DNA from 3 places in the Streptomyces sp. V1I1 genome. Region 3 is predicted to be linked to each of the others. Evidence: riboswitches for the same ligand, from Rfam matches in the RefSeq annotation. Region 3 holds a riboswitch; each other region holds the start of a gene.
What was found. Region 3 has a riboswitch for thiamine pyrophosphate ahead of thiC (phosphomethylpyrimidine synthase ThiC). Riboswitches for the same ligand answer to the same signal wherever they lie in the genome.

Region 1 (7,802 bases), 2.0 Mb from region 3:
GTTCCAGGCCGTCGCGGGCGCGCTCGCCGCCCACGTCGCCGCGACCTCCCCGGCCGACATCGAGGCGCTGCTCGCCTCCGAGATCGAGCCCGGCAAGACCGTCCAGGCGTACGTCGACGAGGCCAACGCCAACCTCGGCGAGAAGATCGTCCTGGACCGCTTCGCGCAGTTCACCGGTGGGTACGTAGCCGCGTACATGCACCGCACCATGCCTGACCTCCCGCCGCAGATCGGCGTCCTCGTCGAGCTCGACAAGGAGAACGCCGACGTCGCCAAGGGCATCGCGCAGCACATCGCCGCCTTCGCGCCGAAGTACCTCTCCCGTGAGGACGTCCCGGCCGAGGTCGTCGAGGCCGAGCGCCGCGTCGCCGAGGAGACCACGCGCGCCGAGGGCAAGCCCGAGGCCGCCCTCCCGAAGATCGTCGAGGGTCGCGTCAACGGCTTCTTCAAGGAGGCCACCCTCCTGGGCCAGCCGTACGCGCTCGACAACAAGAAGTCCGTCCAGAAGGTTCTGGACGAGGCGGGTGTCACGCTGAAGCGCTTCGCGCGCATCAAGGTCGGCATCTGACCCGTTAAGCGATCGACACGGGAGCCCGCTAGGGTTCCTTACGCAGTCGCCGGTCGCGCTCGCGCCGGACGACCGCAGATCTGACGAGGAGGCCATTGCCGACAGGGATACCAGTAACCCACGGCAATGGCCTTCTTCGTATGTGCACGAGGAGATCTCCATGAACAAGGGCGCGGACGCCAAACAGGCTGCCGACGACAAGAGCGACCACGACGTCAAGAAGGTCGGGCGCTTCATGCTGAAGCTGTCCGGTGAGGCCTTTGCCGGCGGTGGAGGGCTCGGCGTAGACCCCGACGTCGTACACGCAATGGCGCGCGAGATCGCCGCGGTTGTCCGCGACGGTGCTCAGATCGCGGTCGTCATCGGTGGCGGCAACTTCTTCCGCGGGGCCGAGCTCCAGCAGCGCGGTATGGACCGGGCCCGCTCCGACTACATGGGCATGCTCGGCACGGTGATGAACTGCCTCGCCCTCCAGGACTTCCTGGAGAAGGAGGGCATCGACTCCCGCGTCCAGACCGCCATCACCATGGGGCAGGTCGCGGAGCCGTACATCCCGCTGCGCGCAGTACGCCACCTGGAGAAGGGCCGCGTCGTCATCTTCGGCGCCGGTATGGGCATGCCCTACTTCTCCACCGACACCACCGCGGCGCAGCGCGCCCTGGAGATCGACGCCGAGGCCCTGCTGATGGGCAAGAACGGCGTCGACGGGGTCTACGACTCCGACCCCAAGACCAACCCCGACGCGGTGAAGTTCGACGCGCTGGAGTACGGCGAGGTGCTCTCCCGCAACCTCAAGGTCGCCGACGCCACGGCCATCACGCTCTGCCGCGACAACGCTCTTCCGATCCTCGTCTTCGAACTGCTCGCCGAGGGCAATATCGCTCGGGCCGTCAAGGGTGAGAAGATCGGCACGCTCGTGAGCGACCAGGGCACCCGGGCCTGACACGGGGGACGTCCCTCGGGGGACGCCCCCTCGAGGGATAGACAAAGTCCTGCCGGTCGGACACCGTGCAGGGGAAGACGCGACACAGGGTTCCGCCGGCCCAGTTTGACGCCGGGCCTACTCAAGACACGCAGGAGCAAGTGGTGATCGAAGAGACCCTCCTCGAGGCCGAGGAGAAGATGGAGAAGGCCGTCCTGGTCGCCAAGGATGACTTCGCCGCGATCCGCACCGGACGTGCGCACCCGGCGATGTTCAACAAGATCGTGGCGGACTACTACGGTGCGTTGACCCCGATCAACCAGCTGGCCTCGTTCTCGGTTCCCGAGGCGCGGATGGCCGTGGTGACTCCGTTCGACAAGAGCGCGCTGCGCAACATCGAGCAGGCGATCCGCGACTCCGACCTCGGCGTCAACCCGAGCAACGACGGCAATATCATCCGGGTGGTGTTCCCGGAGCTCACGCAGGACCGCCGCAAGGAGTACATCAAGGTCGCCAAGACCAAGGCCGAGGACTCCAAGATCTCGATCCGCTCCGTGCGCCGCAAGGCCAAGGAGACCATCGACAAGCTGATCAAGGACGGCGAGGTCGGCGAGGACGAGGGCCGCCGCGGGGAGAAGGAGCTCGACGACACCACCGCGAAGTACGTCTCGCAGGTGGACGAGCTGCTCAAGCACAAGGAAGCCGAGCTGCTCGAGGTCTGATGAACGACTCTTCCTGGGGGGCCCCGCCGAGAGCCGGTTTCTGGGGACCGCCCGACCAGGGGCCTGCCCCGGCGGGTCCCGCATACGATGAGCATGACGCACAGCAGACTCGGCCCATGCCCATCGTGCCGGACTTTCCCGACGCAGGTAGAGACGCCGAAGACCGCGACGACCGCGATCACCGCGACGACAGCAACGACCGCGACCGGGGGGCCGCTCGGCTGGGTGGCCCCCTGTTCCGCGACGAGATTCCGCAGGAGCCCATGCCCACCCCGCCGTCGGCACCCGAGCCGCCGCAGAAGAAACGGGCCGGCCGTGATCTGCGCGCGGCCATAGGGGTCGGCGTCGGTCTTGGTGCTGTGATCGTCGCGTCGCTCTTCATCGTCAAGGCCGTGTTCGTCGGCGTGATCGCGGTCGCCGTCGTGGTCGGGCTGTGGGAACTCACTTCGCGGCTGGAGGAGCGGAAGCAGATCAAGGCCCCGCTGGTGCCGCTCGCGGTGGGCGCCGCGGCGATGGTCGTGGCCGGTTATGTGCGCGGCGCCGAGGGCGCCTGGGTCGCCATGGCGCTCACGGCGCTCGCGGTGCTGGTCTGGCGGATGACGGAGCCTCCCGAGGGCTATCTGAAGGACGTCACGGCGGGCGTTTTCGCAGCTTTCTACGTTCCTTTCCTGGCAACTTTCGTCGCGTTGATGCTCGCCGCGGACGACGGCCCGTGGCGGGTGCTCACCTTCCTGGTGCTGACCGTGGTCAGCGACACGGGTGCGTACGCCGTCGGCTGGCGCTTCGGCAAGCACAAGCTCGCGCCGCGCATCAGCCCGGGGAAGACCCGCGAGGGCCTCGGCGGCGCGGTGGCGTTCGCGATGGGCGCGGGTGCGCTGTGCATGCAGTTCCTCATCGACGACGGCACCTGGTGGCAGGGTCTGCTGCTGGGCTTCGCGGTCGCGGTCAGCGCCACGCTCGGCGATCTGGGCGAGTCGATGATCAAGAGGGACCTGGGCATCAAGGACATGGGCACGCTGCTGCCCGGTCATGGCGGCATCATGGACCGGCTGGATTCGCTGTTGCCCACGGCTCCGGTGGTGTGGCTGCTGATGGTGATCTTCGTCGGGTCCGGCTGACCCATTTGACCTGCGCTTTTATACGTGAGGGGCTCGTTGTCCACAGGCGGCGGGCCTTCTTCGTATCTCTGCGACACTGGTACCACCATGCCCAAGCCCGGAGAACTCACTTTCGTCGCGCCCCGCGGAGCCAAGAAGCCCCCGCGGCACCTCGCCGACCTCACGCCCGCCGAGCGCAAGGACGCCGTCGCCGCGATCGGCGAGAAGCCGTTCCGCGCCAAGCAACTCTCGCAGCACTACTTCGCGCGGTACGCTCACGACCCCACCCAGTGGACCGACATCCCCGCCGCCGCGCGAGAGAAGCTCGCGTCCGAGCTGCTGCCCGATCTGATGTCGGTCGTCCGGCACATCTCGTGCGACGACGACACCACCCGCAAGACGCTGTGGCGGCTGCACGACGGCACGCTCGTCGAATCCGTCCTGATGCGCTACCCGGACCGGGTGACGATGTGCATCTCGTCCCAGGCCGGCTGCGGGATGAACTGTCCCTTCTGTGCCACCGGGCAGGCCGGGCTCGACCGCAATCTGTCGACCGCCGAGATCGTGCACCAGATCGTCGACGGCATGCGCGCCCTGCGTGACGGCGAGGTTCCGGGAGGGCCCGCGCGGCTGTCCAACATCGTCTTCATGGGTATGGGCGAGCCGCTCGCCAACTACAAGCGGGTCGTCGGCTCCATCCGCCGCCTCACCGACCCCGAGCCGGACGGGCTCGGGCTCTCGCAGCGCGGCATCACCGTGTCGACCGTCGGCCTGGTTCCCGCGATGCTGCGCTTCGCCGACGAGGGCTTCAAGTGCCGTCTGGCCGTCTCGCTGCACGCGCCGGACGACGAGCTGCGCGACACCCTGGTCCCGGTCAACACCCGCTGGAAGGTACGGGAGGTGCTGGACGCCGCCTGGGAGTACGCGGAGAAGTCCGGCCGCCGCATCTCCATCGAGTACGCACTGATCAGGGACATCAACGACCAGGCATGGCGGGGCGATCTGCTGGGCCGCCTCCTCAAGGGCAAGCGGGTCCATGTGAACCTGATCCCGCTCAACCCGACACCGGGATCGAAGTGGACGGCCTCCCGCCCGGAGGACGAGAAGGCGTTCGTGGAGGCCATCGCGGCCCATGGCGTGCCCGTCACCGTCCGCGACACCCGTGGCCAGGAGATCGACGGAGCGTGCGGACAGCTCGCGGCCTCCGAGCGGTAATCTTGGCTCGGACATTTACATATTCCGACAGGGGAGCGCCACAGCGCTGAGAGTGCGACCACCGCTATGAACAAGCACAGCGGTCGCAGACCCTCTGAACCTTGCCCAGGTCATTCTGGGTAGGAAGTTCGGTCACCACTCAAGCTGTTGCGCCCTGCTCACATTGTGAGCAGGGCCGCGTCTCTTCCTGGTCACTCCAGGAGGAATTTCAGTGAGCACCACCAAGAAGTTGACGGTTACCGCCGTCGCCGCCGCTCTCGGCATCTCGACCCTCGCGGCCTGCGGCGGGGAGTCCGAGGACTCCTCCACCGGCGGCTCGAAGTCCAAGACCGTGACGCTCGTCAGCCATGACTCCTTCGCCGCCTCCCCGGCCGTGCTGAAGGAGTTCACCCAGGAGACCGGCTACACGGTCAAGGTGCTCAAAAGCGGTGACGCGGGCGCGGCCCTCAACAAGGAGATCCTCACCAAGGGCTCCCCGCAGGGCGATGTCTTCTTCGGCGTCGACAACACCCTGCTTTCGCGGGCGCTCGACAACGACCTGTTCACGCCGTACGCCGCCAAGGGCCTCGGCCAGGTGTCCGACGAGGCGCAGCTCGACAAGGACAAGCACCGTGTCACGCCCGTCGACACCGGCGACATCTGCGTCAACTACGACAAGAAGTACTTCGCCGACAAGAAGCTCGCGCCCCCGCAGTCCTTCGACGACCTGATCAAGCCCGAGTACAAGAACCTCCTCGTCACCGAGAATGTCGCGACCTCGTCGCCCGGTCTCGGCTTCCTCCTCGGCAGCGTCGGCAGGTACGGCGACGAAGGCTGGCAGGACTACTGGAAGAAGCTGAAGGCCAACGGCGTCAAGGTCGTCGACGGCTGGGAGCAGGCGTACAACGAGGAGTTCTCCGGTTCGGCCGGTGGTAAGAAGGCCAAGGCGGACCGGCCGCTGGTCGTCTCGTACGCCTCCAGCCCGCCCGCGGAGGTGCTCTTCGCCAAGCCGCAGCCGACCGAGGCGCCCACCGGCGTCGCGACCGGAACCTGCTTCCGTCAGACGGAGTTCGCGGGTCTTCTCGACGGCGCGAAGAACGAGGCGGGCGGCAAGGCCCTGCTGGACTTCCTGGTCTCCAAGAAGTTCCAGGAGGACATGCCGCTCAACATGTTCGTGAACCCGGTGGTCAAGGACGCGAAGCTGCCCGAGCTGTTCACCAAGTTCGGCGCGGTCGTCGACAAGCCGGAGACCGTCGCACCTGACAAGATCGCCAAGAACCGTGAGCAGTGGGTCCAGTCGTGGTCCTCGCTCGTGCTGAAGTAAGCAGGTCCGTCCGCGGGAATGCGGCGCGGCTCGGGCTGATGGCCGGGCCCGTCGCGTTCTTCGCGGTCTTCTTCGCCTATCCCGTCGTCGCGATCGTCGGCCGCGGTCTGGAGATCGACGGGGTATGGCAGTTCGGGCGGATCGGCGAGGTGCTGGGCCGCTCCGACATTCAGCAGGTGCTGTGGTTCACCGTCTGGCAGGCGCTCGCCTCCACAACGCTCACCCTGCTGATCGCGTTGCCCGGTGCGTACGTCTTCGCCCGCCTCGACTTTCCCGGGAAGCGGCTGCTGCGGGCGGTGGTCACCGTTCCGTTCGTGCTGCCGACCGTCGTCGTAGGGACGGCGTTCCTGGCGCTGCTGGGTCGCGGCGGACTGCTCGACGAGCTGTGGGGCGTCAGATTCGACACGACCGTCTGGGCGATCCTGCTCGCCCATGTCTTCTTCAACTACGCGGTGGTCGTACGGACCGTGGGCGGCCTGTGGTCGCAACTCGACCCGCGTCAGGAGGAGGCCGCGCGAGTCCTGGGCGCCGGGCGGTTCGCGGCCTGGCGGCGGGTGACGCTGCCCGCGCTCGCGCCCGCCGTGGCAGCGGCCGCCCTGATGGTCTTTCTGTTCACCTTCACCTCCTTCGGCGTCGTACTGATCCTCGGCGGGCCGGCCTTCTCCACACTTGAGGTGGAGATCTACCGTCAGACGGCTCAACTGCTGGATCTGCCCACGGCGGCGGTGCTCACGCTGCTGCAGTTCGCCGCGGTCGGCGCGATCCTCGCCGTGCACGCGCGGACGGTACGGCGGCGGGAGACCGCGCTGAAGCTGGTGGACCCGGCGCAGACCGCGCGCCGACCGCGTGGCGCGGGACAGTGGGCGCTGCTCGGCGCGGTGCTCGCCACGATCCTGCTGCTGGTCCTGGCCCCGCTCGGCGTCCTGGTCGAGCGCTCCTTCGACGGTCCCGGAGGCTATGGCTTCGGCTACTACCGGGCGCTCGCCTCCAGCGATGCGAGCGGTGGGGCGTTCCTCGTGCCGCCCATCGACGCCGTGTGGAACTCCTTGAGTTACGCATTGGTCGCGACCGCCATCGCGCTCGCCGTCGGCGGTCTCGCCGCGGCCGCGCTCACCCGGAAGGCCGGCCGGCTGGTGCGCGGCTTCGACGCGCTGCTGATGCTGCCGCTCGGCGTCTCCGCGGTGACCGTCGGCTTCGGGTTCCTCATCACCCTCGACAAGCCGCCGCTCGATCTGCGCGGGTCGTGGATTCTGGTGCCCCTCGCCCAAGCGCTGGTCGGCGTGCCCTTCGTCGTACGCATCATGCTGCCGGTACTGCGAGCGGTGGACGAACGACTGCGCGAGGCCGCGGCGGTGCTCGGCGCGTCCCCGCTGCGTGTGTGGCGGGAGGTGGATCTGCCGTTGGTGCGGCGGGCGCTGCTGATCGCCGCGGGGTTCGCATTCGCCGTGTCGCTCGGCGAGTTCGGGGCGACCGTCTTCATCGCCAGGCCCGACAACCCGACGCTGCCGGTGGCCGTGGCGCGCCTTCTCGGCCGGCCCGGTGAGCTCAACTACGGGCAGGCGATGGCGCTGAGCACGATCTTGATGGTGGTGTGCGCGGCGGCGCTACTGCTCCTCGAACGCATCCGTACCGACAAGACCTCCGGAGAGTTCTGATGGCGTTGCTGCGGCTTGAGGGCGTGACCGTGCGGTTCGGGGCGCGGACGGCGCTCGACTCGGTGGATCTGGAGGTCGCCGAGCACGAGATCGTCTGCGTGCTGGGGCCGAGCGGCAGCGGTAAGTCAACGCTGCTGCGGATCGTCGCCGGGCTGCAGACCGCCGACGCCGGGCGGGTGCTGCTGTCCGGCGCGGACCAGGCCGGGGTGCCGGTGCACCGGCGCGGTGTGGGCCTGATGTTCCAGGACCACCAGCTCTTCCCGCAGCGCGACGTTGGCGGCAACGTCGCCTTCGGGCTGCGGATGCACGGCAGCGGCCGG
Region 2 (7,802 bases), 2.0 Mb from region 3:
CAGAGTCTGCGCCATCCCGTGCGGCCCGGTCAGATCGTGTCCCGCCGCGAAGACGTGGCAGGTGTCCAGGCAGATGCCCAGCTTGGGGTGGGCGTCGAGCGCCTCGAAGTACGGACCGAAGTCCCAGGTCCGTGAGCAGAGCGAGAAGCCCTGGCCTGCCGTCGACTCCAGCAGCAGGAACGGGTCGTCGTCGTGTGTCAGCTCGTCCAGCAGCGGCAGCATCCGCTCCCGCACCTGCGCCAGCGCCACCTCGCGGGTCCGGCCGCCGGTCGCCGAGCCCGTGTGCACGACCACGCCCAGCGCGCCGATCTCCCGGCCGCGGCGCAGCGAGTGCCGCAAGGACTCCACGGACTTCTCCGCGGTGGCCTCGGTGTGCGAGCCGAGGTTGATCAGATACGGGGCGTGGACGTACGCCGATATCCCGTCGGCTGCGCACTCGGCGCGGAACTGCTCGTCCTGCACCGGGCTTCCGGCAGGCGTCGCCCAGCCACGCGGATTGGCCACGAAGACCTGGACGGTCTCCGCCTCCAGCTCACGGGCGTAGGCGAGACCGGTCCTGGCGAGGCCGCCGGCCACGGGGACATGGCCGCCGACGGGGTTGCGCATCTGAACTACAGCCCCTTGGTCTTGATCGTGATCGTGCTGCCCTCGGGGGCCTGACCGCCGCCCTCGACGGACTGGCTCTCTACGGTGTCGCCGAGGAAGGGGAAGTTCCTCTCGACCTTGACCTCGAAGCCCGCGGACTCCAACTCGCTGGTGGCGTCGTCGACCTTGTCCCCGACGACATCAGGGACCTCGATCATCCGCGGTCCCTTGGAGACCGTCAGCGTGATCGTGTCGCCGCGGGCCAGCTTGGCGCCCTCGGCCGCGGACTGCTTGGCGACGGAGCCCGCTTCCTCGGGGGAGTTGATCCGCTCGGGGGCGACCTTGACCTTGAACCCGGCGTCCTTGAGCGCGCTGGTGGCGTCCGCCAGGGTCTCGCCGGTCACGCCCGGTACGTCGATCGGGGAGCCCTTGCTGACGACGATGGCGACCGCGGAATCGGGGCTGCGCCCGGTCCCGGCCTCCGGATCCGTGCTGATCACCGAGCCCTGGTCGATCTCGTCGCTGAACGCCCTGGTGACCACTCCCGGCGCCAGACCGAGCTCCTTCAGCTCGCGCTCCGCCTTGGCGAGCGGCTGGCCCTTGACGACGGGGACCCGGATGATCTCCGGGCCACGCGAGATGATGATGATCACCGAGCCGTTGCCGCGGATGCGCTCATTGGTCGCGGGATCGCTGTTGATGACCGTGCCGCGCTTGACCGTCTCGCTGAAGTCGTACCGGACCTTCTTCACATCGAGCCCGGCGCTGTTCAGCTGCTGCCTCGCGTCCTTCTCGGTCTTGCCGATGAGGGCCGGGACGCGGGTGAACTGCCCGGAGTTGATGTACCAGACGCCCGCACCCACGCCGAGCACCAGAAACACCGCGACCAGTATGGCGACGACGCCGCGCCTGGGCATGGACCGGCGGGACTGCTGGGGCTGGTGCGGCGGCTCGGAAGGCGGCATCGCCAGCCGGGTGGTGTGGTTGACCACCGGCTCCTTGCGGGCGAGCACCCGCGGGATCACGTCTGTGGCGTTGTCGGAGGAGGGGGCCTCGGAGGAAGGAGCCTCGCGCACCCGCTCGCTCCCGTCCTCCGCCGTGTCCTGGGTGTGCGCCTGCGGCGGCACCAGGTCCAGCTGCTCGTCGCTGAGCCGAGCACGGGCCTCGCGGACCTGCGCCAGCAGCGCCACCGCGTCGTACGGACGGACCTCGGGATTGCGGGCGGTGGCGCTCGCGACCAGCTCGTCGAGCTCGACGGCGAGCCCCGGGACCAGCGCGGACGGCGCCGGAATGTCCTCGTTCAGATGCTGGAAGAGCACCTGGGCGGGGGTGTCTCCGGCGTGCGGCTTGCCGCCGGTCAGCATCTCGTAAAGGACGACCCCGCAGGCGTACACATCGGCGCGGGTGTCGGCTGTGCCGTACTCGATCTGCTCGGGGGCGAGGTAGGAGACCGTGCCCAGCACCGTGCCGGTGGTGTTGGTGACCGAGCCCACGGCCCGTACGAGACCGAAGTCGGCGACCTTGACCCGGCCGTCGTCCCCTATCAGCACGTTCTCCGGCTTCATGTCCCGGTGGACGAACCCGGCCCGGTGCGCCGCGCCGAGCGCCGCCAGCACGGGCTCCAGGATGTCGAGCGCGGCCCGCGGCTGGAGCGCCCCGCGCTCGCGCAGTACGTCGCGCAGCGTGCAGCCCGCGACGTACTCCATGGCCAGATAGACGTACGCGCCCTCGGCGCCCTGGTCGAAGACCGCCACCACATTGGGGTGGGCGAGACGGGCCACGGACTTGGCCTCGCGGATGAAGCGCTCCACGAAGGAGGCGTCGGTGGCGAGGGCCGGGTGCATCACCTTGAGCGCGAGCACACGGTCGAGTCGGGTGTCGACGGCCCGGTAGACCGTGGCCATACCGCCGACGGCGATGCGCGCGTCGACGCGGTAGCGGCCGTCGAGCACCTGCCCGACGAGGGGGTCCTTGAGGGTCGTATCCACGACGGTGATTCTACGAGCCACCGGTGACACGGCTGACGCCTCGGTGCGGGACTGGAGCCGAGCTGTAACGCTGCGCGGGCCTACGCCGGGGGCTCCGCCCCCGGACCCCCGCTCCTCAAACGCCGGAGGGGCTGAATTTCAGCCCGTCCGGCGATTGAGGACACGGCCGAAGGCCGTACGGGGTCCGGGGCGGAGCCCCCACGCGGCGGAGCCGCAAATCGATGCAACGGGGAGGGGCGGGGTGGTGTGAGGCTCCGCGCAGCGGTCAGAACGCCGGGCGTTCCGGGTCGAGGGCCGCGCGGCCCTCGTGAGGAGACGACGCCTCCGCGAAGTGCCGGCGCGGGATACGCCCCGCCCGACGCGCCAGGCGCCCCGCCTCCACCGCGTGCCGCATCGCCTCCGCCATCAGCACCGGCTCCTGCGCGCGGGTGACCGCCGACGCCAGCATCACCGCCGCGCAGCCCAGCTCCATCGCCAGGGCCGCGTCGGAGGCCGTGCCCGCGCCCGCGTCCAACACGACCGGCACGCGCGCGTGCTCGACGATCAGCTGGAAGTTGTGCGGATTACGGATGCCGAGACCGGAGCCGATCGGCGAACCCAGCGGCATGATCGCCGCGCAGCCCGCGTCCTCCAGCCTCCGGGCGAGCACCGGGTCGTCATTGGTGTACGGCAGGACCGTGAAGCCGTCGTCGACCAGCGTCTCGGCCGCCTCCAGCAGCTCGATCGGATCGGGCAGCAGGGTGCGCTCGTCCGCGACGACCTCGAGCTTGATCCAGTCGGTTCCGAGGGCCTCGCGCGCGAGCCGTGCGGTCAGCACGGCCTCGCCCGCCGTGAAGCAGCCCGCCGTATTGGGCAGGACGCGGATGTTCAGCTTCTCCAGGACGGACAGCACGGAGCCCTGGACGGTCGGGTCGAGGCGGCGCATCGCGACGGTGGTGAGTTCGGTGCCGCTCGCGACGAGGGAGCGTTCGAGTACGTCGAGGCTGGGCGCCCCGCCCGTACCCATGATCAGGCGGGAGTTGAACGTGGTGCCGCCGATGGTGAGACGGTCGTCGGCCATGCCGGTCAGCCTCCCTGCACTGCGGTGAGGACTTCGACGCGGTCGCCGTCGTCAAGGAGGGTGCCGGACCACTGGCTGCGCGGGACGACCGCTTCGTTGACCGCGGCCGCGACCCCGGTAGCGGCCGCGGTGAGGTTCGCCACCAGGGTGTCCAGGGTGGTTCCGGTGGCGAGCGCACGGGACTCGCCGTTGACGGAGACGTTCAGGACGTTCATGCGGGCTGCTCCTGGGGCACGGGGGAGAAGCGGCGAGGAGTGAAGGGGCGGGGCCTCGTCCGGCAGCTCGCCGGTGACCAGCACGGCGGCCATCACATCGCCGGTCACGGGCGTGAGGAGCACCCCGTTGCGGTGATGGCCGGTGGCCACGTGCAGGCCGGACAGGGCGGTCGGGCCCAGCAGCGGGGCGTTGTCCGGGGAGCCGGGGCGCAGACCCGCGCGGGTCTCGGTGAGCGGCAGCTCCGTGATGCCGGGCACCAGCTCGTGCGCGTCGCGCAGCAGCTCGTACACCCCGCCGGCGGTGACCGTGGTGTCCCAGCCGAGCTCTTCGCTGGTCGCGCCGACGACCAGCTCGCCGTTCTCGCGCGGCACCAGATAGACGTGGCTGCCGCGTACCACGGCCCGTACGGTCCGGGAGAGGAAGGGTGCGTACGCAGGGGGCACGGTGAGCCGCAGAACCTGGCCCTTCACCGGCCGTACGGGAGGCAGCACATCCGCCGGCACACCGTCGAGACTGCCGCTGAGCGAGCCGCCCGCGAGGACGACCTGGTCCGCGGTGAGCTCGCCGGCATCCCTCAGCACTGCTCCGGCCGCCCGGTCCCGAACCACCGAGAGACGCTCCGCCCAGCCGCGGTGGAAGACCACCCCGGCCCGCTCGCAGGCCGTCACCAGCGCCGCGGCCAGCCGCCGCGGATCGACCTGGTGATCGCCGTCGACCCGCAGGCCCCCGCGTACGCCCGGCGCGAGCATCGGCTCCAGACGGCGGCATTCGCGCCCGGCCAGCCACTCCGACTCCAGGCCGGACCGGCGCTGCAGGGCGTGCAGTTCACGCAGGTGCGCGCGGTCGTCGGCGTCGAGCGCGACGGCCAGCGTGCCGCATGCGCGGTAGCCGACACGCTGCCCGCTCGCCTGCTCGAGCTCGGCGACGAACGCCGGATAGCGCCGGGCGGACTCCACGTTGAGGCCGAGCAGCGTCTGCTCGCCGTAGTGCAGTTCGGTGACGGCGGCGAGCATGCCCGCCGCGACCTGTGCGGCCCCGCCGCCCGGCTCCGGATCGACGACGGCGACGCGCAGTCCGCGCTGCGCCGCACGCCAGGCCGTGACCAGGCCGATGATTCCGCCCCCGACGACGAGGACATCTGATGTACGAGACATGGGCGTCCAGCCCCTCCCTTCGCCGGCATGACCCGGATCAGGTTCGTACGGTCGGAGGCCGTCCAGCCTCCCTCTCAGCCCGGTGCGTCCGGGCTCCCGCGAGTGCCTTACGGTGGCCACCCTAACCCCAGCCCTCAACTCGCAGTAAGGGAGCAGCAGCTGTGGCACGGTCGCTCGACGGACTTGTACTCTCGCCGGTCGCCGACCAGGCTCCGGGCCAGGTGGGGACCCGCACCCGGTTCACGTACCACGAGCGGGACGGCCGGATCTGGGCCGAGTACGAGGGCGGCGACGTGGTCCGCGGCCACCTTGTGGGGACGCGGGAGGGCGACCGGCTGGACTTCCGGTACGTCCAGCTGAAGACGGACGGCCGGACGGCCTCCGGGCACTGTGTCTCGACGGTGGTCGAGCTCGAGGACGGGCGAGTCCGCCTGGAGGAGACCTGGGAGTGGGAGTCTCAGGAGGGCAGCGGGACGAGCGTTGTCGAGCAGCCGGTTACCTGACGGGGTGTCAGATGCGTAAGGTTGTCGGGTGAGCGAGCAGCAGACAGCACAGGGCGTGCGGCGCGTGGTCGTCGTCGGCGCGGGGATGGCCGGCGTGCAGACCGCCGTGGCCCTGCGCGAACAGGGCTTCCCGGGCCCGGTCACCGTGATCGGCGCCGAGCCCCACCAGCCGTACGACAGGCCCCCCCTCTCCAAGGCGATCCTGCTCGGCAAGGCGGAGGGGTCGGCCTTCGAGCTCGACTTCGAGGCGCTCGACATCGAACTGCGGCTGGGCTGCGAGGTGACCGGCGTACGCCCGCAGGCGCACGAGCTGGACACCGAGGCGGGACCCGTCCCGTACGACGTCCTTGTCATTGCCAGCGGCGCGGAGCCGATCACGCTGCCCGGCGCCGAAGGCGTCCCGGGCGTCCATCTGCTGCGCACCCTCGACGACGCCGCCCGACTGCGCCCCGTCCTCGCGCGGCAGCATGACATCGTGGTCGTCGGCGCGGGCTGGATCGGCGCGGAGTTCGCGACAGCCGCCCGCGAGACGGGCTGCGCGGTCACCGTCGTCGAGGCCGCCGACCGCCCCCTCGCGTACGCCCTGCCCGCAGAGGTCGCCGCCCCGATGGCCGACTGGTACGCGGAGTACGGCGTCGAGCTTCTGACCCACGCGCGCGTGGCCGACGTCGAGCCCGGCACGGTGATCCTCGCGGACGGCCGGCAGCTCCCGGCCGGGGCGGTGGTCGTCGGCATCGGCGCACGCCCCGCCACCGGCTGGCTCGCCGGCTCGGGCATCGCGCTGGGCCCGGACGGAGCAATCACCGCCGACGAGCATCTGCGCACCTCGCTGCCCGATGTGTACGCCGTCGGGGACTGCGCCTCCTTCCCGTCCGGCCGCTACGGCGAGCGGCTGCTCGTGCACCACTGGGACAACGCCCTGCACGGGCCGCGCACGGTCGCCGCCAATATCGTCGCGAGCACACTGGGGCAGCCGCTGGAGGTCTACGACCCGGTGCCGTACTTCTGGTCCGAGCAGTTCGGGCGCTTTGTGCAGTACGCGGGCCATCACCCGGCCGCCGACACGGCGGTGTGGCGGGGCAATCCGGCGGACGCCGCGTGGTCGGTGCTGTGGCTGCGTGAGGGCACGCTGGTCGCGCTCCTCGCCGTCGGCCGGGCCCGCGATCTGGCGCAAGGGCGCAAGCTCATCCTGGCCGGCGCGCGGCTGGATCCGGACATCGCCGCCGATCCCTCCGTCCCTCTGAAGGCGGCGGCTGTCCAGGGCTGAATGCGGGCTGCTGTCCAGGGTCCGGCTACCGACTGTCAGTCCGGGATGGCACGCTTGTCCTGTGACCGAGATTGACGCAAAGATCGATGCTCTCGTCCCCGCCTGGCTCCACCTTCCCGACATCGCGGAAATGCTCGATGTCGAGGTGACACGCGTACGGCAGCTGGTCAAGGAGGGCCAGCTGATCGCCGTGCGCCGTGGTGAGAACCGCGCGCTTCAGGTGCCTGCCGCCTTCATCGACGGCAACAAGGTGGTCAAGGGTCTCGCCGGGACCCTGACGCTCCTGAAGGACGACGGCTTCACCGACGAAGAGATGCTTGAGTGGCTCTTCACCCCCGACCCGACCCTGCCGGGCACGCCCGCGCAGGCGCTCAGCGAGAATCGCGGCACGGAGGTGAAGCGCCGGGCCCAGGCGCTCGCCGTCTGATGTCCTGAAGACAACACCACGCGGTGTGCGGGCAGGGGGGCCAGTGGTTCCTGCCCGCACACCGCCGACCCACCCCGGGGGGAACACTCATGTCCACGGCTCGTGCGCTGCTGTCCGACGCCCGGCTCTATCTGTGCACGGACGCCCGCAGGCAGCAGGGCGACCTCGCCGGGTTCCTCGACGCCGTGCTCTCCTCGGGGGTCGACATCGTGCAGCTGCGCGACAAGGGCATGGAGGCCGCCGAGGAGCTGGAGCACCTCCAGGTCTTCGCCGACGCCTGCCGCAGGCACGGCAAGCTGCTCGCCGTGAACGACCGCGCGGACGTGGGCCATGCCATCGGCTCCGACGTGCTGCATCTGGGGCAGGGCGATCTGCCGGTCCCGGCCGCCCGCGCGATCCTCGGCGACGAGGTGCTCATAGGCCGCTCCACGCACGCCGAGTCCGAGGTCGACGCGGCCGTCGCCGAGCCCGGCGTGGACTACTTCTGTACCGGCCCCTGCTGGCCCACCCCGACCAAGCCCGGGCGCTACGCCCCCGGACTCGGCCTCGTGCGGTATGCGGCGGGGCTTGAGACCGACCGGCCGTGGTTCGCGATCGGCGGG
Region 3 (7,802 bases):
CGGGTACGCCTCGAAGGACCGCCAGGCATAGATGACCTCGTCGCCCGGGCCCGAAGTGGACTGCAGCAGCGACTGAGCGACGCCCACCGAGCCGGTGCCGGTGGCCAGGTGCGTCACGGGCACGCCGAAGCGGTCAGCCAGCTCATTCATCAGACCGGTACAGGCCATGTCGGGGTAGCGATTGAAACTCTGCGCCGCGGCGATCGCGCTCTCCATCACACCCCGAAGCGGCGGATAAGGGTTCTCGTTGGACGACAGTTTGTACGCGACCGGGCCGCCTGCAGCGGCGGGCTTGCCCGGCTTATAGGTGGGAATGCCGTCCAGCTCGGCGCGCAGCTTGGGGCTCGTCTCGCTCACCGCAGGTCCTCCTCGTGCCATCAGTTGCAATCAGCAGCTTCGAATACTTCTCACCTTATGAGGATTCCCGGCCACTGCGAACGGCAGCGTCCGGGAAAGGGGGGAGCGCCTTCTCCCATAGCGTGCGCCGGTAGCTCGCTCCGTGGCGCGCATCGCCCGTACTAGTGAGTTGAGACCTCTTCGCAACATCGACCATTCGAGAGGCCTGCACCTCTCCACACCCGAGACGTTATGGGATGATCACTCAAGTCCCTTGATTTCCAAGGCGGTTGAGTAAGAACGATCATGCAGAAACGTGCCTGTCAACGAGTGAATATGCGACCGGCTCAACCGCCCACGCGAGCCCTACTATCGGCTCGCCATGACAGCAGCAGGGAAGCACCAGGTGAGCCGGACGGAGACATCCCGGCGGGGCAGCAGGCGGAGTCGGGCGGGCATCCGAGACGTGGCCGCCGCAGCCGGAGTCTCCATCACGACTGTCTCAGACGCACTCAACGGCAAGGGCCGGCTCCCGGACGCCACCCGCCGACATGTCCGCGAGGTCGCCGACCGGCTGGGCTACCGGCCCTCCGCCGCGGCCCGAACGCTCCGTACCGGAAAGTCGGGCTTGATCGGCCTGACCGTGACGACGTACGGGGATGAACCTTTCACCTTCACAGAGTTCGCGTACTTCGCCGAAATGGCGAGAGCCGCGACCTCCGCCGCGCTCGCCCGCGGCTACGCCCTCGTCATTCTCCCCGCCACCTCACGCCATGACGTCTGGTCGAACGTCGCCCTCGACGGCACCGTCGTCATCGACCCCTCCGACCACGACCCCGTCGTCACCGAACTCGTCCGCCAGGGCCTCCCCGTCGTCTCCGACGGCCGCCCGGCCGGCACGCTCCCGGTCACCGCCTGGGTCGACAACGACCACGAAACCGCCGTACTCGATCTGCTCGACCATCTCGCCGCCGCCGGCGCCCGCCGGATCGGCCTGCTCACCGGCACCACCACGGACACCTACACCCGCCTGTCCACCACCGCTTATCTGAACTGGTGCGAGCGCGTGGGCCAGGACCCGGTCTACGAGTCCTACCCCGCCCACGACCCGTGCGCCGGCGCCGTCGCCGCCGACCGGCTGCTCGCCCGCCCGGACAGGCCCGACGCGGTCTACGGACTCTTCGACCCCAACGGCACCGATCTCCTCGCCGCCGCCCGGCGGTACGGACTGCGAGTCCCCGACGATCTGCTGCTCATCTGCTGCAGTGAGTCGACCGTGTACGCCACCACCGAGCCACCCATCACCACGCTCTCGCTCAAACCACGCAGAATCGGCACTGCGGTCGTCCAGCTCCTCATCGACGCCATCGAGGGAATCGACGAAGACCGGCCGGTCGAGCAGGTGATACCTACCGAACTGATCGTCCGGACGTCCTCGCAGCGCCGCCCTTCGCGGACGACTGTCAGCCCCCCGCGATCCCCTTCATCGGACTAGATCTTCCCAATCAGGACGAAACAACCGGCGAACCAGGGGTGCAACCGGATTCACCACCCCTGGTGCGTCACACAGCGCGGACCTCATTCCTATGATGGGCGGACGACACCGCGGACCACCCCGACCAGGCTGGGCCGAGAGGTGAACGGCGGCGCGACGGTGTGGAGGGGTCGATGACTCAGGGGGCCGGTCAAGGACCCGTGGTGCGGACGGCAACATTGCGCGACTTCCGCGTTCCGCCGTACGCGCAGGTTCCCGTGCAGTCGCAGGTTCCCGTGCAGTCGCAGGTTCCGGCGCATCCGCAAATTCCCGCACACTCGCAGCTGCCGCCGCAGGAGCACCCGGCTACTACGCCGCACGAGCAGGTGCCTTCGCGGGAGCAGGTGCCGTCGCACACGCAGCCGACGCAGCAGTCCCCGGAATCCCCGGAGTCCGCCCACCCCGGCAACGCCGTCCCGGAGGGCGAGGCTCCGGACGGCTACACCCCCACCGCGCGCGATCTGCCGGTGATCGGCCGCGGCGGTCCGGGCGACACCGTCCAGGTGCAGGTCACACCGGACGAGACGCCCACCCCCGAAGGCCTCGGCCCGCTCTATGTCGTCGGCGACGTCCACGGCTATCTCGACGAACTCGTCGAGGCCCTGGCCGAACAGGGCCTCATCGACGCCGACGGCCACTGGGCCGCGGACCATGCACGCCTCTGGTTCCTCGGCGACTTCACCGACCGCGGCCCCGACGGCATCGGCGTCATCGACCTCGTCATGCGGCTCTCCGCCGAGGCCGCGGCAGCCGGCGGCTACTGCAAGGCTCTGATGGGCAATCACGAACTGCTGCTGCTCGGCGCGAAGCGATTCGGCGACACCCCCGTCAACTCCGGTGCAGGCACCGCCACCTTCCAGGCCGCCTGGCTGCTCAACGGCGGCCAGAAGACCGACATGGACCGGCTGCAGGACGTCCATCTGCAGTGGATGGCACGCCTCGACGCGGTGATCGAGGAGGACGAGCATCTGCTGATGCACTCCGACACCACCGCCTATCTGGAGTACGGCGACACCATCGAGGACGTCAACGACACCGTCCACGCGATCCTCACCCGAAATGACGCCGACGAGTGCTGGGACCTGTTTCGCAAGTTCACCAAGCGTTTCGCCTTCCGCGACGACGCTGGGCCGCAGGCCGTACGCGAACTGCTCACCGCCTACGGCGGCCGCCGCGTCGTGCACGGCCACAGCCCCATTCCGTATCTGCTGGGCGAGGTGGGCACCGAGGACGGCGAGGACGACGCGCGCCCGGTCGTCGAGGGCCCGCATGTGTACGCGGACGGCCTGGCGATCGCCATGGACGGCGGCGTGACCATGGCTGGAAAGCTCCTTGTCGTCCAGCTTCCCCTGTCCAACTGATCCAAGCCCGACAGGCGATTTACTCAAACCCCCTGTCACCCCGTGCCGTAACCGCTCTACCATCGGCTTATCCGTAGCAGGCTCTCCTCCGTTTCTGCCCAACCGCCCGGTCGATGCGGGCAATCCGGCCCTACGGAGCATCGGGGGATGCAGATGAACAGCGCTCCGCACCTGCTGACCGAGGACCGCGCCGAGTACGAGCGCATCCTCGACGACGCACTGCGCAACGCCCATGACCGTCCGGATCTCGCTGCCGTGGGGCAGCGCCTGAACACCGAACAGCTGCGCACGATGGCCCTGAACGCGACGGCACTGATCACCACCGCCGCCGCTGCCGAGTACGAGTACTACACAAAGGTCCGCGAGGAGATGCGAAGCCCCGCGGCCACCGCCTCCATGCACAACTCCGTGCTGTCCCCCGCCGTCGGCGAGGCCTCCGAACGCGGCGCGGGGTTCGCCGCCGTCATAGCCGTGCTCGCCCCGGTGCTCGCCGGGACGGCCGCGGTGATCTTCCTGCTGGTCGGCTACATCCTGAAGATGCTCAGCCCCACGCCGTCGTTCGCGGAGGCCCTGGTTTCCGCGGGCTGGTTCTTCGGGGCTCTCACGGCGGCCGCCATCCTGGTCGCCGCGATCGGGCTGCTGCTCACCGCCCTGCGCAACGGCGCGACACAAGTCCCGGCCGAGGAGTCGACGGGCGAGCTGCCCGACGAGGTGGCGCGGGCCAAGGAAGCCTGGCGGCACGCCCTGCTGGAGCGCGGACTGCTGCCCTTCCTGCGGGCAGCGCTGGCGGACCCCAGCGCCGACCCGACCTCCGCGGACCCGCCGCGCCATGTGAGCCGTATCCCCAAGATCGGCTACAGCGGCCCGGACTACTCAAGCCCGAGCGAGGGCTCGACAGCGGGACAGCGGCCCACCTTCACCAGCCCGGACTTCACCAGCCCGGAATTCGGCGGCCCCGAGCACCAGCCGGAGTGAGCCCCGGCCGGCGCTCGTGGCGGCACGTCATTGCGAGATCACTCCGCCGTCATTCCGCGATCGGAAGATAGACGCGGTTGCCCGCGGCGGCGAACTCCTTGGACTTCTCCGCCATGCCGTCCTCGATCTCCCGCTGAGACTGCTGGGACTGCTCGGACTGCTGCGAGCCGCCGTGCCGCCGCCGGATGTCCTGCGAGATCTTCATGCTGCAGAACTTCGGGCCGCACATCGAGCAGAAGTGCGCGGTCTTCGCCGGCTCCGCCGGGAGCGTCTCGTCGTGGAACTCCCGTGCCGTGTCCGGGTCGAGGGCCAGATTGAACTGGTCCTCCCACCGGAACTCGAAGCGCGCGTCGGACAGCGCGTCGTCCCACTCCTGCGCACCCGGGTGCCCCTTGGCGAGATCTGCCGCATGCGCCGCGATCTTGTAGGTGATGACGCCGGTCTTCACGTCATCACGGTTGGGCAGGCCCAGGTGTTCCTTGGGCGTGACGTAGCAGAGCATCGCCGTGCCCCACCAGGCGATCATCGCCGCCCCGATGCCGGAGGTGATGTGGTCATACGCCGGAGCCACGTCCGTGGTGAGCGGGCCGAGCGTATAGAAGGGGGCCTCCTCGCAGATCTCCTGCTGGAGGTCGATGTTCTCCTTGATCTTGTGCATCGGGACGTGACCGGGTCCTTCGATCATCGTCTGCACATTGAAACGCTTGGCGATGGAGTTGAGTTCCCCGAGCGTGCGCAACTCCGCGAACTGCGCCTCGTCGTTGGCGTCCGCGATCGAGCCGGGCCGCAGACCGTCGCCGAGGGAGTACGTCACGTCGTACGAGGCGAGGATCTCGCAGAGCTCCTCGAAGTTCTCGTACAGGAACGACTCCTTGTGGTGCGCCAGGCACCAGGCCGCCATGATCGAGCCGCCGCGCGAGACGATGCCGGTCTTGCGGCGGGCCGTCAGCGGCACATACCGCAGCAGCACGCCCGCGTGGACCGTCATGTAGTCGACACCCTGCTCGGCCTGCTCGATGACCGTGTCCTTGTAGACCTCCCAGGTCAGCTCCTCGGCCTTGCCGTCGACCTTCTCGAGCGCCTGGTAGAGCGGCACGGTGCCGATCGGCACGGGGGAGTTGCGCAGCACCCATTCACGGGTCGTGTGGATGTTGCGGCCGGTGGAAAGGTCCATGACCGTGTCCGCGCCCCAGCGCGTCGCCCAGGTCATCTTCTCGACCTCCTCCTCGATGGAGGAGGTGACAGCGGAGTTGCCGATGTTGGCGTTGACCTTCACCAGGAACCGCTTGCCGATGATCATCGGCTCGATCTCGGGGTGGTTGACGTTGGCAGGCAGGACGGCCCGGCCCGCCGCGATCTCCTCGCGTACCACCTCGGGGGAGACGTTCTCGCGGATCGCGACGTACTCCATCTCCGGCGTGATCTCGCCACGGCGGGCGTACGCGAGCTGCGTCACCGCCTGTCCGGCCCGGCCCCGTCGGGGCTGGCGCGGGCGGCCCGGGAAGACCGCGTCGAGGTTGCGCAGACCGCCCCTCGGCGAGGTGTGCTTGATCCCGTCGTCCTCGGGGTGGACCGGGCGCCCCGCGTACTCCTCGGTGTCGCCGCGGCCGATGATCCAGTTCTCCCGCAGCGGCGGCAGGCCGCGGCGGACGTCGGTCTCGACGGTGGGGTCGGTGTACGGGCCGGACGTGTCGTACAGCGTCACGTCCTTGCCGTTGGTGAGGTGCACCTGGCGGACCGGCACCCGGAGGTCGGGGCGCGAGCCCTCGACGTATCCCTTGTGCCAGCCGATGGACTTCCCGCCCTCGTCGTTCTGATTCGAGGCAGGCGTGCGTGCGTCCGATACGGTCATGAGACCTACTCCCTACGCCGGCATTACCCGGTAACAGGTTCGGCGGTCGACGCAGCGGCTTCCGTAATCGGCGTACTGGCTTCGGCCAGTCGGCGAATGCGGAGGTCAGCGCCCTCTCAGCCCGGTGCTCCGAGCTCCCGCGTGTGCAAAGGTGACACCACGCTAGCGTCATTTCTGGCGCGCTGAACAGAGGGCCCCCCTCGTTCTTGCGATGATCGGTCGGTGACCTACTCGCCGACCCCCTCGCCGCAGACGCCCGAACCCCACGGCCACTCGCACAGCCATGGGCCCGCCGCGCCTGTCTCACAGCATCTCCGCAAGGTCATCGCCGCCGTGCTGATTCCTTTCGCCACCGCGGTCATCGTGGGCCTTGTCGTGCTCTGGCCGGGCGGTGCGCCCGGGCATGAGCGCACCGGTGTCGGTTTCGACCGGCAGACCGAGCAGGGCAAGGTGGTGCAGGTCGACAAGGTCAACTGCAAGGACGTGAACGCCGCGCAGGTCCCGCCGACCGGCGACACCTCCACGCCCGAGGGGCGCGAGGCGGTCAATGCCCAGCGCGGCAGCTGCGAGAAGGCGACGATCGAGGTCACCAGCGGCAAGGACAAGGGCCGTACGTTCACCGAGATCGTCCAGCCGGACGCGCCGCGGCAGTTGGACAAGGGCCAGGGCGTGGTGGTGGCGTACGCCCCTGACGCACCCCGTGACCTGCAGTACTCCGTGACCGATGTGGACCGTCAGTTCCCGATGCTGCTGCTGGCCGGGATCTTCGCGCTCGCGGTGGTGCTGGTGGGACGGATGCGCGGCGTGATGGCGCTGATCGCACTGGCCGTCTCGTTCGCCGTACTGACCCTGTTCATCCTGCCCGCGATCCTGCAGGGCTCGAATCCGCTGATCGTCGCGGTGATCGGGGCGAGCGCCATCATGCTGGTCTCGCTCTATCTGTGCCACGGCCTCACCGCTCGCACATCGGTCGCGGTCCTCGGCACGCTGATCTCGCTGCTGCTGACCGGGCTGCTCGGCTCGCTCTTCATCGGCTGGGCGAGCCTGACCGGCAACACCGACGACAACACCGGTCTGATTCACGGTCTGTATCCGAACATCGACATGAGCGGTCTGCTGCTGGCCGGCATCATCATCGGCTCGCTCGGCGTGCTCGACGATGTGACGGTGACCCAGACGTCGGCGGTCTGGGAACTGCGTCAGGCGGACCCGGGCATGGGCCCACGGGCGCTCTACCGGGCCGGGATCAGGATCGGCCGGGACCACATCGCTTCCGTCGTCAACACTCTCGTACTGGCCTACGCGGGCGCCGCGTTGCCGCTGCTGCTGCTCTTCTCGATCGCGCAGAGCAGTGTGGGGACGGTGGCCAACAGCGAGCTGGTGGCGGTGGAGATCGTACGGACCCTGGTGGGGTCGATCGGACTTGTCGCCGCCGTGCCGGTGACCACCGCACTCGCGAGCCTGGTGGTCTCCGCCGACCGGCCGGGAACCGCAGCGGCGGACGAATCACCGGCACGGAGTGGATCGCCGGTTCGGGGCGGCAGGGGCCGCCGCCGCAAGAAGTAGCGGCGTCGACTGCTCAGCCGGCGTTCTCCTCGGCGAGGATGCGCCCGAGCGCCACGTCCAGACTGTCCTCGAAGTCGGCGAGCGTACGCTCCTGCCCCAGCGGCACCAGCTTGTCGGTGCGGTCCAGGAAGGCCACGAGCGGGGCCGCGCTCACCCGGAACAGCGCCCGGTCGCCGCC

Region 1: it holds a riboswitch for thiamine pyrophosphate, as region 3 does, so the genes downstream of both, QFZ67_RS10515 (thiamine ABC transporter substrate binding subunit) here and thiC (phosphomethylpyrimidine synthase ThiC) in region 3, are expected to answer to the same signal.
Region 2: it holds a riboswitch for thiamine pyrophosphate, as region 3 does, so the genes downstream of both, thiO (glycine oxidase ThiO) here and thiC (phosphomethylpyrimidine synthase ThiC) in region 3, are expected to answer to the same signal.

What each region holds. Positions count from the first base shown of each region.
Region 1 is NZ_JAUSZH010000001.1:2,205,881-2,213,682, reverse strand. Features, by position in the region: gene tsf (translation elongation factor Ts) at 1-568, shown strand, start outside; gene pyrH (UMP kinase) at 729-1,511, shown strand; gene frr (ribosome recycling factor) at 1,655-2,212, shown strand; gene QFZ67_RS10525 (phosphatidate cytidylyltransferase) at 2,212-3,330, shown strand; gene rlmN (23S rRNA (adenine(2503)-C(2))-methyltransferase RlmN) at 3,418-4,524, shown strand; TPP riboswitch at 4,544-4,668, shown strand; gene QFZ67_RS10515 (thiamine ABC transporter substrate binding subunit) at 4,736-5,827, shown strand; gene QFZ67_RS10510 (iron ABC transporter permease) at 5,866-7,482, shown strand; gene QFZ67_RS10505 (ABC transporter ATP-binding protein) at 7,482-7,802, shown strand, end outside.
Region 2 is NZ_JAUSZH010000001.1:6,207,618-6,215,419, forward strand. Features, by position in the region: gene QFZ67_RS29070 (deoxyribonuclease IV) at 1-606, opposite strand, end outside; gene pknB (Stk1 family PASTA domain-containing Ser/Thr kinase) at 612-2,573, opposite strand; gene QFZ67_RS29080 (thiazole synthase) at 2,839-3,633, opposite strand; gene thiS (sulfur carrier protein ThiS) at 3,639-3,848, opposite strand; partial or broken gene thiO (glycine oxidase ThiO) at 3,845-5,003, opposite strand; TPP riboswitch at 5,001-5,113, opposite strand; gene QFZ67_RS29095 (hypothetical protein) at 5,165-5,506, shown strand; gene QFZ67_RS29100 (NAD(P)/FAD-dependent oxidoreductase) at 5,592-6,773, shown strand; gene QFZ67_RS29105 (Rv2175c family DNA-binding protein) at 6,835-7,200, shown strand; gene thiE (thiamine phosphate synthase) at 7,290-7,802, shown strand, end outside.
Region 3 is NZ_JAUSZH010000001.1:4,158,583-4,166,384, reverse strand. Features, by position in the region: gene hisC (histidinol-phosphate transaminase) at 1-357, opposite strand, end outside; gene QFZ67_RS19570 (LacI family DNA-binding transcriptional regulator) at 719-1,831, shown strand; gene QFZ67_RS19565 (metallophosphoesterase) at 2,005-3,231, shown strand; gene QFZ67_RS19560 (hypothetical protein) at 3,379-4,206, shown strand; gene thiC (phosphomethylpyrimidine synthase ThiC) at 4,256-6,058, opposite strand; TPP riboswitch at 6,051-6,209, opposite strand; gene QFZ67_RS19550 (YibE/F family protein) at 6,281-7,624, shown strand; gene QFZ67_RS19545 (SsgA family sporulation/cell division regulator) at 7,638-7,802, opposite strand, start outside.